Regions from separate parts of the Lysinibacillus sp. Bpr_S20 genome, predicted to be linked through region 3. Evidence: riboswitches for the same ligand, from Rfam matches in the RefSeq annotation. Region 3 holds a riboswitch; each other region holds the start of a gene.
What was found. A riboswitch is a leader RNA that binds a small molecule or an ion and turns the genes downstream of it on or off. The one in region 3 is predicted to bind S-adenosylmethionine.

Region 1 (4,631 bases), on a different contig from region 3:
ATTGATGATGAGAAAAGAACAAAGGCGCTTACACTCTTTAAATACACTATAGCAACTGTTAATATATACTATCCGTTAGGTGATAAAAAACTCTAGCGAGTATGTGATTGTAAGTTCAATATAAGTACATGAACATAGAAAAAAGTAGAGGCTGGGACAGAACTCGATTATTTTGAAAAATAGCGAAAATGGGTAATAACTTTTTCACTTCACTGAGTTTAATTTTCCTTCCTAAATTAAAAAAATGTTAGGCCGTTTGTATCTCGGTCTAACATTTTTTCTTTTTGTCCCAGCCTCTATTTTTGCTAAATTTGTAAAGGCTTTAGCGTAATTTTCGGTAAAAAAAGTTTATACTGAATATAGAACTAAAAATAGGGGCGGTTAATATGAAAACAGTTGTTGTATTAGGTGGCGGAGTTACGGGATTATGTACGATGCATTATTTACAACGCCAAGCTCAGGAGAAAAACTTAGATGTAAAGCTTGTGCTTGTTGAAAAAAATACATACCTTGGTGGCAAGCTACACTCTGCATATAAACAAGGATTCATCATGGAAACAGGAGCAGATTCTATTGTAGCGCGTCATAAAGGTGTCATGGAGTTAGTAGAGGAACTAAATTTTGAACAAAATCTTGTGTACAACGAAACGGGTATTTCGTATATTTACACAAATAATGAGTTACATCCTATCCCAGCAGACTCAACATTCGGTATTCCTATGAGCTTACAATCTCTTGAGGAAAGCACGCTTGTATCAGAGGAAGGTAAAAAAGAAGCATTGAAGGATTTAACAATGCCAAATGAAGGATTTACCAAGGAAAGTTCTATTGGGGAATTTTTAACGTATTACTTAGGGGAGGAGCTTGTTCAAAACCAAATAGCACCTGTACTGGCAGGTGTATATTCTGGAGATTTAAATCAACTTTCAATTGCTTCCACTTTACCGTATTTAATTGATTACAAAAATGATTACGGCAGTATTATTAAAGGTTTCAATGCAAACAGGGAACAATTTATCAAATCTGCCAATAAGAAATTTATTTCGTTTAAAAATGGTTTATCATCACTAATTGATCGACTTGAAGAAACATTAACGGATGTAGAAATTATAAAAGGAATTGCCACTACTAGTGTTAAAAAGCAGGAGAATCAATACGCTGTTACTTTAGCAAACGGTAAAACGATTGAAGCAAATCATGTTGTTTTGGCCCTTCCAAATGAATCGGTACAAAGTTTATTGCAGGATGCCTCTTTGAACAGTTATTTTGAACAATTTAATACTGCATCCGCAATTACGATTTATTTAGGATTTGATGTGCCTGATAATAGATTACCAGCAGATGGAACAGGCTATATTGTGTCACATAATTCGGATGTTATTTGTAATGCAGCAACGTGGACAAGTCGCAAGTGGAAACACACTTCAGCAGAAGGGAAATTACTTGTACGACTTTTTTATAAGAGCATTAACCCTGAGTATGATAGATTGCGTATGATGACAGATGAAGAGTTAGCAGCAGTTGCTCTAGAGGATGTAAGAAAGAGTCTAGGGATTGAGGAAAAACCAACTGTGGTTGACGTGACAAAATGGATCGACCAGATGCCAAAGTATGATTTGGCGCACCGTGAAGCATTGCAAGGTCTCGTACAAGAGCTTGAGAAAAACTATCCAAATTTATCAATAGCGGGATGCTCTTATTTTGGTGTAGGCATAGGTGCATGTATTCAAAATGGTAAAAAAATTGGTGAGGAACTTGCTGAAAAACTATTGTAATTGTTTAAAAATATATGATTTTTCGTAAAAATTATCCTTTGTTAAGTGAAATAGTCTTGACTCGTTCGTTCGTAAACGATATGATTCTTTTAATTATTTAAAAAATTCATACTACATTCTTATCAAGAGAAGCAGAGGGACTGGCCCTATGAAGCTTCAGCAACCAACTTATTGTCAGGTGCTAAATCCAGAAGACAGCTGTGTCGAAGATGAGAAGGAAAACAATTACGAAACGTTAAAGCCTTCTTTTTTTGTGAAAGAAGGCTTTTTTTATTTTAAAGATAAGGGAAGAGAGGCTGGTTTTATGGGATTGCTTGAAAGGTTGAAAACGCATGTTCTTACAGCAGATGGTGCAATTGGTACAGTTTTATACGGCTATGGCTTGGAGTACTGCCATGAGGAAATGAATGTACAGAGACCGGAATTAATTGAAAAGATCCATAGAGAGTATATAGCAGCTGGTGCCGATATTATTCAAACGAACACTTACGGAGCTAACGCCATAAAATTAGCCCGTTATGGACTTGAATCTCGTGTACAGCAATTTAATGAAGCTGCTATAACGATTGCTAAACGAGCAGCAGCAGATGGAGGACAATTTGTTTTAGGTACTATTGGGGGAATCCGAGGTATTCGAAAGAGTGATGCAACGTTAGAGGAAATTTTAGCAACTGTTGATGAGCAGGCCTCTATCTTACTTGCAGGAAATCCAGACGGCCTTCTACTTGAAACCTATTATGATTTTGAAGAGCTAACAGCGACTTTAACAATGCTACGAGCTAAAACAAAATTACCGATTATTGCTCAAGTTTCAATGCACGAACCAGGAATTTTACAAAATGGAATGAGGTTAAATAACGCCTTACATGAACTTGAAGCGCTAGGTGCTGATATCGTAGGTGTTAACTGTCGCTTAGGTCCTCACCATACTATACAAGCATTTGAAGGTGTAGAGCTTCCTAAGAAGGCATTTTTGTCAGCATATCCGAACGCCTCTCTTCTTGATTTAGAAGATGGTCGTGTCGTATATGAGTCAGAGGCAGATTATTTTGGCCGAGCAGCTGTAGAGCTTCGTGATCAAGGGGTACGTTTAATTGGTGGCTGTTGTGGTACGACACCAAAGCATATTGCGGCAGCGAAAAAGTACATAGAGGAACTATCCCCGATCGAGGAAAAGTATGCAAAGCCAGAAAAAGTAGCGGTTGTACGCGATGCAGAACCAGCAAATTATGAGCCATTACATGTAAAAGTAAAACGTGAACGCTCAGTTATAGTAGAGTTAGATACTCCAAGACATTTAGAGATCGAAGGCTTTATTGCAGGTGCGAAAAAATTATATGAGGCGGGCGCAGATGTCGTCATGATGGCAGATAATTCACTTGCTTCTCCAAGGATTAGTAATATCGCAATGGGAGCCTTGCTGAAAGAGACCCACGGAGTACGCCCGTTAACGCATATAACATGTCGAGATCGCAATTTAATTGGTCTTCAATCACATTTGATGGGATTAAATGCATTAGGGATCCATGATATTTTAGCAGTTACCGGAGATCCAACAAAGGTAGGCGATTTCCCAGGGGCAGCTAGCGTTTATGATGTCTCTTCAATGGAGCTTATCCAATTAATAAAACAGTTAAATGAAGGAGTATCGTTCTCAGGGAAACCACTTCGTAAAAAGGCGAATTTCTCTGTAGCGGCTGCCTTTAATCCTAATGTACGGGTACTAGATCGGGCTGTCTCTCGATTAGAAAAGAAAATTGAACACGGGGCAGACTATTTTATTTCACAGCCTGTTTATACAAAGGAAAAAATTGTGGAAATTTATGAGGCGACAAAGCATTTAGAAACACCAATTTATATAGGCATTATGCCAGTAACGAGCTATAAAAGTGCGGAGTTCTTACATCATGAAGTACCAGGCATTAAACTATCTGACGATGCGTTAGCACGTATGAAAGCTTGTGGCGATAATAAGGAACGCGCAACACTAGAAGGAATTGCAATTGCTAAGGAATTAGTAGAAGTAGCAGCGGAATATTTCAATGGTATTTACCTGATCACACCATTTTTGCGCTATGATATGACGCTAGAATTAATGAAATTTATTGAGCAATTGGATGAACAGAAAAAAGGGGTAAGTATAAATGGCTAAGCACATGATTGAAGAGCAACTAGAGCAACGAATATTAATTCTTGATGGCGCAATGGGTACAATGCTACAAAATGAAAATTTATCGGCAGAGGATTTTGGCGGCGAGGAATATGATGGCTGTAATGAAAATCTTGTGCTAACTAGACCAGATGTGCTTGAAAAAGTTCATAGAAAATATTTAGAGGCTGGAGCAGATATTATTTGTACAAATACATTTGGAGGTACACCACTTGTATTAAATGAATATGATCTTGGAGCGAAGGCAGAAGAAATCAATAAACGTGCAGTAGAAATTGCACGTAAAGTAGTAGATGCGTTTTCAACATCCGATTGGCCACGTTTTGTGGCGGGAGCAATGGGGCCAACTACAAAAACCTTATCGGTTACAGGTGGAATTACATTTGATGAGCTAGAGGAAAATTTCTATGTTCAAGCAAAGGCATTAATCGAAGCCGGAGCGGACGTTCTGTTGCTAGAAACTAGTCAGGATATGCTAAATGTTAAAGCAGGAACATTGGGGGTATCTCGTGCTTTTAAGGCAACTGGAAGAGAGCTTCCTGTGATGATATCTGGAACAATTGAACCGATGGGAACGACACTTGCCGGACAAACCATTGATGCTTTTTACATTTCGATCGAGCATATTAAACCATTATCAGTTGGTTTAAACTGTGCAACTGGACCAGAGTTTATGACAGATCATA
Region 2 (4,631 bases), on a different contig from region 3:
AGCTTTAGTATGTTTCAATTTATAAGTCTTTTTTCATTCCCGCTTGCCGTGCTATTAATGATTTTCCCTTCTGCTGTCAATGTCCATAAATCGGCACAAAAAGGGTTTTACATTGGCTCGATGATCGGGGGGCTTATTTTAATTATCATCATCATTCTATGTATTCTTGTCCTAGGTCCTGCTAATACCGCTGCCCGCATATCCCCCAGCTATGCATTAGCCCAAAGAATTTCTATCGGAAATTTTGTGCAGCGTATTGAAGTGATTATGGCGGTCATGTGGATTATCTCTATTTTTATTAGAACTTTTATGTATTTTTATGCTTCAGTCATTGGTATAGCTCAAGTATGTAAGATCAAAGATCATCGACCACTCATTTTTCCAATAGGTTTAATTACCATTGGTCTTTCGCAAATTATTCATCCTAATATCGTACATTCCTACACTTACAATAGAGAAATTTGGCCATTGTTTTCAGGCGTTTTCACAGTTAGTTTGCCGCTATTATTATTAATTGTTGCAATGATTCGAAAAATCAACGGTAATCAAGGAAATACTACACAAAGTAATAGTAGCAGCAATGGCGGTAATTCTTCTCAGAGTGAAAGTAATAGTAATGACGAAAATTCTACGCAAAGTAACAATAGTAATAATTCCGCTCAGAGTGATAGCGGGAACAATAGCAATAATTCTACTCAGGGTGGTAATAGTAGCAATAGCAATAATTCTACTCAGAGTAACAGTAGTAGCAATAACGAGAATTCTGCTCAGGGTGATAGTAGTAGCAATAGCAATAATTCTAGTCAGAGTGACAGTAGTAGCAATAACGAGAATTCTGCTCAGGGTGATAGTAGTAGCAATAGCAATAATTCTGCTCAGGATGGTAATAGTAGCAATAGCGAGAATTTTAGTCAGAGTGATAGTAGTAGCAACAACCATCATTCCACTCAAAATGATAGTAGTAGCGATAATTCTAACCAAAGTGACAGTAGCAGTGATAGCAATAATTCTACTCAAAATGAAAGTGATACAGGCAATACACCAAATAGTGATAGGAGTGGAAATTCATCAGATAAATAACAGCATAGTAGTTTATCTCCGGAAGCCGTGAATGACATGAAGTTTAAGTATAGAGAAATTAAAAAATGATGCCCCTGACGTAATCAAGGTCATCATTTTTTCTTTACATTTACTTCTGAGCTTACGCTACAAAAGACAAGTGCTGAAAGAAATTAAATATGATATTCAATCTCATCAACAAAATCCCATTCGTATGGTGTTTCTTGGTAAACGTAGTAATTCAACCAATTCGAGAATAATAAATGCGTATGGGCACGCCACGTATTAAGTGGTTCATTTACTGGATCGTCATTTGGGAAGTAATTCACCGGTACCTCAATATCTAATCCTTTCGCGACATCACGATTATACTCATCAGCTAACGTTGTCGCATCGTATTCTAGATGACCGGTAATCATGATATTTTTATTATCCTTAGATTGCACGATGAAAACGCCAGCATCTTCTGAATAAGACAGTAATCGTAAATCAGGATGGTTGCGGACTTCATCAATCGAAACAGATGTATAACGAGAATGTGGTGCCGTAAATAAATCACTAAAACCTCGTACTAAATCCACTGTTAAATCCGTAATGACATGAGAATAGACACCTGAACATTTAGAAGAAAGCTCAATTTTGCCGATACCATAATGATGATATAATGCCGCTTGTGCGCCCCAACATATATGTAGAACCGATGTTACGTTATGCTTTGACCAATCCATAATTTGTGAAATTTCCTGCCAATAGTTCACGTCTTCAAATGCCATTTTTTCTACTGGTGCACCCGTAATAATCATGCCGTCATAGCGGCGATGGCGAATTTGATTGAAAGTCGTATAAAATAACTGCAAATGTGATTTACTGACATTTTTCGATTCATGCGTAGCGGTATTTAAAAATGTAATATTCACTTGTAACGGTGTATTCCCCAATAAACGAAGTAATTGCAGCTCTGTTTTTTCTTTTTCTGGCATTAAGTTTAAAATTAAGATATTTAACGGCCGGATTTGTTGCGTTTTTGCTCTATCCTCTTCCATTACGAAGATTTTTTCCTCTCGTAAATGTTCTCCAGCTGGTAAGTTTTTTGGAATATTAATTGGCATCTTGCATTCCCCTCTCTTTTATTTCTCTCTGTTGAAATCAATTAGTGCAACGGGCACCCCGCAAACCTCAATAAGACTTAAAATTAAAAAATCCCTCTCATTCCATATGAGATAGAATGAGAAGGATTAAGTCCACGTTCACTCTTATCTCTCAAAGGATAATCCTTTGCTGGAATTAGCACCTTTCTAACTTTTGTTAGAGGTTGCTGAAGCGTCATCGGGCCAAATCCCTCAACTTCTCTTGATAAGATTATTTAATTAAAAAGAATTGTAACATGAACAATTAAGAATATCAATAATACATAGAATATTTCGTTATTAATCATGCATGTCATTATGGTATTTGTTTAACACTAATGTGAAAGTTATGTCTACATATTTTATGGTAAACAAGCTGTAATTATGTTAACATATACCTTTAGTAACAGAGAGGAACGTGAAAAGTTTGATTAAAATTGAATTCCCAAAACCAGATTTAGTAATTCGCCAACGCGAACAAGATTTAAAGCCAGGTGATGTACCAATCACTCCATACTTCGGTTTTATTGACTTCCATAAAATCACACGTGAAAAAGGCGGCATATTCTTATTCTACAATGAACAGAATGAATTATTATTTGTCGGTAAAGCACGTAAAATTCGCCAACGTATTAAAAAGCATTTTGAGGATAATGTGTCTCCGATGAAAAATCACCGTGATGAAGTTTTCAAAATTGAAGTGTATGAAGTAGATGATCCAATGGAACGTGAAATTTACGAAACATACGCGATCAATACATTCCGCGCTAAATACAATGTTGATAAAGTTTTTTATTAAAATAAAAAATACTTTTTAACAAAAAAGAATCTGCTCGTCATCTATGTAGCTTACTACACTGATGGCTTGCAGATTCTTTTTTTAATCTAAGAAAAAGGCTTTTCGTTCTTTAGTAATCCATTCCTCAAGTTCCTGATCATCGCGCTTTAATAGTCGATTGACCAGCACGTCATGCCATATATAATCCTCTAATAAGTAAATATGAACAGGATCATTTGTAATAAAGGCCATTTCTTGATTTGACGGTGAATGACCATAAATCATCTCTTGACTATCTACTGACAGGATAAACCAATGCGGTGTGGAGGTTTTCTTCGTATAGTTTGTAATACGATGCTGGTCTATGGAAGCAATATTTTCATCCACATACAATGAAATGCCATGAACCGGAATATGTTGAGAGACCTCTTGTATATCCTCTCTCAATTCTTCAAACATATCTTCCCACATCGATAATATAACTTTTTTCTCCGCTTTTTTTAATAATGACTGACAATAATTGACGATTGCCTCTTTTCCTTTTAAGGTGACAACCTTATGCTCCGCTTCCTGCTCTTCTACCTCTAATTTTTCTAATTGATCACTAATTGATGTGAAATTCGATTGCCAACGGTGCTGAATTTGTTGTAAAAACACAGCAACTGGAATGGCTGAGTATGTCGTTTGATCTGCCGTTTCTTCTTTTAATACTAACCCTTTTTCAACGAGTCCATTAAGTATGTCATATATTCTTGCGCGTGGGATACCGGAATTTTTACTTACTTGATAGGCACTAACATGTTTATTTTGTACGAGTGCCGTATAGGCCTTTGCTTCATATTCTGTGAATCCCAGTTCTTTTAATTGGGCGATTAATAATTCCATCGAATCCCTCCATTTCCTCTATTATAAGACAAGGCTATGAAGATAAGCCAACGAAAAAAATAGGTCTTTACAGCTTAATGAATTTTAGTTACTATTTCAGTAGTAACTATCTAAAGAGGTGTAAACATGCTATTTGATGTAGATTTAAATGTAGTCATATTGTTACTATCTTTTGGGTTTTTAGCCGCCTTTGTGGATGCGGTCGTTGGGGGTGGTGGCTTAATTGCATTACCTGCCCTTATGTTTGCGGGGTTAAATCCAGCAGCAGCCGTAGCAACCAATAAGCTTGCTGGTACAATGGGGTCTTTAACATCAACTATTTCCTTCTATCGTTCCGGTCAACTAGAAATTCGTTCGGTACTCAAATACTTTCCCCTAGCCTTTATTGGATCGCTTTTTGGTGCATGGACCGTACATTTAATCAATCCTGAATTACTAAAACCACTAATGCTTATAATGCTTGCAGCTGTTGCAGTCTATACAATCTTCAAAAAAGACTGGGGTTCAGTAGCTGCAGTCAAAAATTTAAAATTTACGCACTTAGTTTTATTCATGTTATTGTTATTTTGCATTGGTTTTTATGATGGATTTCTCGGTCCAGGAACTGGCTCATTTTTAATTTTTAGCTTTTTATTAATCGGCTTTGATTTTTTAAAGGCAGCAGGAAATGCCAAATTTTTAAACTTAGCAAGTAATTTTGCGGGCCTTTTAATGTTCGCCTACTTAGGTCAAATTCATTATGTCTACGGTTTACTGATGGGGATCGCTCAAATTGCCGGTGC
Region 3 (4,631 bases):
AAGCAGAAAAATTTGTAGTTTAATAAAGCGAACTTAACCTAGCTATCCAAGGTGTGATAGCTAGGTTTTTTGTTGAAAAAATCTTCGCCAAAGTGAGGAGTTGATTTCCGTTCCGGCTGGGGCGCTTTGCCGCTGCCGCTTCGCTTTCGCGCAGATAAAACATTTGTAGCTGCCGCTTTGCATTCGCACAGATAAAACATTTGTAGCTGCCGCTTTGCATTCCCACAGATAAAACATTTGTAGCTGCCGCTTCGCTTTCGCGCGGATAAAACATTTGTAGCTGCCGCTTCGCTTTCGCGCGGATAAAACATTTGTAGCTGCCGCTTTGCTTTCGCGCGGATAAACACATGACATATGTTTCAAAGATGTCATCCAACTTTTGAGTTTGGAGCCACTTTCACGTTTTATCGACTAACTTTTGAATTTTATCGACTAACTTTTACGATTTATCGCCCAACTTTTGAATTTTATCGACTAACTTTCACGTTTTATCACCCAACTTCTGAATTTTATCGACATCTACCTGCCAAAGAGCAAAAAGGATTTATACAGTAATACATGTTTATTAGCTTGAAATCGGACCGCTCCAAAACGCCAACCGCTGATAAATGCCGAGCATCGCTGATAACATCATAAGTCGTGCCAGCATGGAACTCCAATCACCCCCACGCTTAGCACGAAGAGTTTCATTTTGGTTCATAACGATTAAGATGGTATACTACAGGAAATGGGGGAGACACTGAAAATGTAGTGTCCCAAAATGATAGTAGAGGAGCCTATAAATGACGATTCAACTTATTCAATATCCGAAATGTACTACATGTAAAAAAGCTCAAAAATGGCTGAATGACAATGGAGTTTCATATGAAGAGGTACATATTGTCGAGCAAACGCCTTCAAAGGACGAATTAACAAGCTTATGGCAAGCAAGTGAACTACCTTTAAAGAAATTTTTTAATACTTCTGGTATGAAGTATCGCGAGCTTGGCTTGAAGGATAAGCTTGCTGAAATGACTGAAGAGCAGCAGCTGGAACTGCTTGCTTCAGATGGTATGTTGATTAAACGTCCAATTGTAACCGATGGAAAAAAAGTTACTTTAGGGTTTAAAGAATCAGATTTTGAGCAAACTTGGAAATAACTGCTTTTACCTTCTATCAGCAAGGGCAAATTCGATTCCGGACGCAATTATACTGAGGCATAATTGATTCTTGTTTTTATGGTAGAAGTATGGCAAACTGAAAGTGAATATATTACATATTTATGGAGGGGTTTTTTGCATGAGCACACCTAAAGACTTACGATACTCTGAAGAGCATGAATGGGTAAAAGTAGAAGATGGTAAAGTACGTATCGGTATTTCTCACTTCGCACAAGCTGAACTAGGAGATATCGTTTTCGTTGAACTTCCACAAGTTGGCGACGAAATCAAAACTGATGATCCATTCGGTAGCGTAGAATCTGTAAAAACAGTTTCTGAATTATACGCACCAATCTCAGGTACAGTAGTTGAAGTAAATGCAGATTTAGAAGATAGCCCAGAATTCGTTAATGAATCACCATATGAAAAAGCATGGATGATCGTTGTAGAGCCTGCTGATGCATCAGAAGTTGAAAAGCTTATGACAGCTGAGCAATACGAAGAAATGATTGCAGAATAAGACAAGCCTGAAACAGAAAAACGTCGGAAACTACCGGCGTTTTTTATTATCTTCATTCATCCTACACAATAATTGGTGAGGAAATGCAAGTATATTCCCTTATCAATAGGTGTCTAACTGTATCAACGACAAAGTTTATTGATATAATGAGTTATAAGGGATATGTCTAAATGGGGGTGGCGTGATGTTCGAGGGGAAATGCGTAATTGTCGAAGGTCGTTCGGATAAGCTTCAAATTGAACCTATTTTAAATGAAGATGTAAAAATACTTTGCACGAATGGTACAATTGGTGTGCATCAATTAGAAGAACTCCTCGATCCATATGAGGGTTGTGAGCTTTATACATTTTTTGATGCAGATACATCGGGTGATAAGTTACGAGCATTAATGGACAGACATTATCCAGAGGCTGAACATTTACGTACGATGCCAACGTATAAGGAAGTTGAGACAACTCCGAGGAAAGTGTTAGCGGCAATATTGCTTCGTGCACATTTCTCAATCCATAATGAATATATTTTATAAGGTTGCGTGAAAAAAGATGGAAGAATGGTCAAAAGAGCAGTGGGACGGGGTTATCCAGTCCGGTGAAAAGGCTGCCTTTTATTTATATACGCCAATGTGTGGAACGTGTGCAGTTGCATCGAAAATGATGACGGTTGTTGAGCAATTGCTGCCGCAGCTACAGGTCGGTAAAGCGAATATTAATTTTATAGAGCAAATAGCTTATGATCATAAAATTGAAAGTGTACCATGTTTACTCATATGTGAGGGCGGAAAAGTGACAGAAAAGGTTTATGCTTTTCAATCTGTACCATATTTATACGAATTGTTAAAAAACTAATTGACTGAATATTACTTGCGTGGTAAAGTAACAAATATATTAAAAAAACAATAAATATATCGAACTCTTATAAAGAGCGGCGGAGGGAAGTGCCCTATGAAGCCCGGCAACCATCACAAAGTGAAAAGGTGCCAAATCACACAAAGATTTTATCTTTGAAAGATGAGAGAACGGTTCAACGTATTAGTTACGTGACCCCTTCTACTTGTCTATAAGTGAAGGGGTTTTTTATTTCAAACATCCGCTGAAATATTGAACGCAATTATGCCGAGGCATATTTGATAAGAGAAAAGGAGAATTCGCTATGATCAATCTTCAAAATATTACGAAAAATTACAAAACCGCGAATGGCGAATTAACAGCAGTCAAAGATGTCAGCCTTACGATCAATCAAGGTGAAATTTTTGGCATCATCGGCTATAGTGGCGCTGGTAAGAGTACAATGATTCGCTTATTAAACGGTTTAGAAAAGCCTACATCTGGTACGGTGACGGTTAACAATCAAGAATTTTCATCCATAAAGGGGAAGAAGCTCCGGGATGCTAGACAAAAGGTCAGTATGATTTTCCAACATTTCAATTTACTTTGGTCTAGAACGGTTGCAGAAAACATCGCATTCCCGTTAGAAATCGCAGGCGTTCCAAAGGCAAAACGTGAGGCACGTGTGAAAGAATTGATTACACTCGTTGGCTTAGAAGGGCGCGAGAATGCCTATCCATCACAACTATCAGGGGGACAAAAGCAACGTGTAGGTATTGCTCGTGCGCTTGCTAATAATCCAGAGGTATTGCTTTGTGATGAGGCAACATCCGCACTCGATCCGGAGACAACCGATGCTATTCTTGATCTACTTGTCGATATTAACGAACGATTAGGTTTAACGATTGTGTTAATCACACATGAAATGCACGTTATTCGTAAAATTTGTCATCGTGTAGCGGTTATGGAAGCTGGAGAAATTGTAGAGCGTGGTGAGGTCTTACAGGTATTCCAAGCTCCACAAGCTGCTATTACGAAAAAATTCGTTTCACAAATTACAGATACAAAGGAAACACAGGAAACGGTGGCACAAATTAAAGCTAATTACCCTAGTGGACAACTTGTTAAGCTAATCTTTGTAGGAGAAAAAACAGAGCAGCCAGTCATTTCACATCTTGTGAAACAATTTGATGTAGAAGTAAGTATTGTGCATGGGAATATTTCACAAACCAAAAATGGCGCGTACGGTACACTTATTGTGCAAATAGATGGCTCAGAGGCGAATGTTGCTGCTGCACTTAGTTACTTAAATACAGACGAAGTACAAACGGAGGTGATTGCAAATGCTAACTAGTGTCTTTCCAAATGTCGACTGGGACAAAATGTGGCAAGCTACGTATGAAACTTTGTATATGACAACAATCGCTACGGTGATCACATTTATACTTGGATTAGTAATTGGAATCTTATTATTTTTATCAAGTCCGAATCAACTATGGGCCAATAAATTGGTGAACTTTTTAACAGGATCAATCGTTAACATTTTCCGCTCGATTCCATTTATTGTACTGATTATCTTATTAATTCCATTTACCAAATTTTTACTCGGTACAATTCGTGGTGCAAATGCAGCGTTACCAGCCCTAATTATTGGAGCTGCACCATTCTATGCGAGAATGGTATTAATTTCTTTACGCGAGATTGATAAGGGTGTTATTGAGGCGGCTCGTTCAATGGGTGCAAAAACGTCGACAATTATTTGGAAAGTATTAATTCCAGAATCTTTACCCGCGCTTATTTCAGGTATTACTGTAACGGCTGTGGCACTTGTTGGCTATACTGCGATGGCAGGTATTATTGGTGCAGGCGGTCTAGGAAACTTAGCATTCTTAGATGGGTTCCAACGTAATCGCGAGGATGTAACATTAATGGCGACTATATTAATCTTAATAGTAGTGTTTGTTATTCAATGGATTGGCGACTTCATTACAGTCAAAACAGATAAACGCTAAATCTGAGGTTATCTCGGTTTTATACCGTTAACATATTTTATATAAAAAAGGGAGAGTCATAAAATGAAGAAGTTATTAACAGGATTATTTTTATCAGTATTAGTACTAGCTTTAGCTGCTTGTGGTGCTGGTAAAA

Region 1: it holds a riboswitch for S-adenosylmethionine, as region 3 does, so the genes downstream of both, MWJ95_RS23070 (bifunctional homocysteine S-methyltransferase/methylenetetrahydrofolate reductase) here and MWJ95_RS17145 (methionine ABC transporter ATP-binding protein) in region 3, are expected to answer to the same signal.
Region 2: it holds a riboswitch for S-adenosylmethionine, as region 3 does, so the genes downstream of both, metA (homoserine O-acetyltransferase MetA) here and MWJ95_RS17145 (methionine ABC transporter ATP-binding protein) in region 3, are expected to answer to the same signal.

What each region holds. Positions count from the first base shown of each region.
Region 1 is NZ_JALNLQ010000016.1:31,135-35,765, forward strand. Features, by position in the region: gene MWJ95_RS23060 (protoglobin domain-containing protein) at 1-5, shown strand, start outside; gene MWJ95_RS23065 (protoporphyrinogen oxidase) at 387-1,775, shown strand; SAM riboswitch class I at 1,892-1,991, shown strand; gene MWJ95_RS23070 (bifunctional homocysteine S-methyltransferase/methylenetetrahydrofolate reductase) at 2,080-3,927, shown strand; gene metH (methionine synthase) at 3,920-4,631, shown strand, end outside.
Region 2 is NZ_JALNLQ010000005.1:250,960-255,590, reverse strand. Features, by position in the region: gene MWJ95_RS15050 (GerAB/ArcD/ProY family transporter) at 1-1,080, shown strand, start outside; gene metA (homoserine O-acetyltransferase MetA) at 1,233-2,168, opposite strand; SAM riboswitch class I at 2,310-2,419, opposite strand; gene MWJ95_RS15040 (nucleotide excision repair endonuclease) at 2,614-2,985, shown strand; gene MWJ95_RS15035 (TrmB family transcriptional regulator) at 3,067-3,849, opposite strand; gene MWJ95_RS15030 (TSUP family transporter) at 3,976-4,631, shown strand, end outside.
Region 3 is NZ_JALNLQ010000007.1:101,768-106,398, reverse strand. Features, by position in the region: gene MWJ95_RS17175 (acyl-CoA dehydrogenase family protein) at 1-23, shown strand, start outside; gene MWJ95_RS17170 (hypothetical protein) at 20-274, opposite strand; gene MWJ95_RS17165 (arsenate reductase family protein) at 783-1,139, shown strand; gene gcvH (glycine cleavage system protein GcvH) at 1,279-1,659, shown strand; gene MWJ95_RS17155 (toprim domain-containing protein) at 1,844-2,185, shown strand; gene MWJ95_RS17150 (thioredoxin family protein) at 2,202-2,504, shown strand; SAM riboswitch class I at 2,569-2,673, shown strand; gene MWJ95_RS17145 (methionine ABC transporter ATP-binding protein) at 2,809-3,837, shown strand; gene MWJ95_RS17140 (methionine ABC transporter permease) at 3,827-4,495, shown strand; gene MWJ95_RS17135 (MetQ/NlpA family ABC transporter substrate-binding protein) at 4,559-4,631, shown strand, end outside.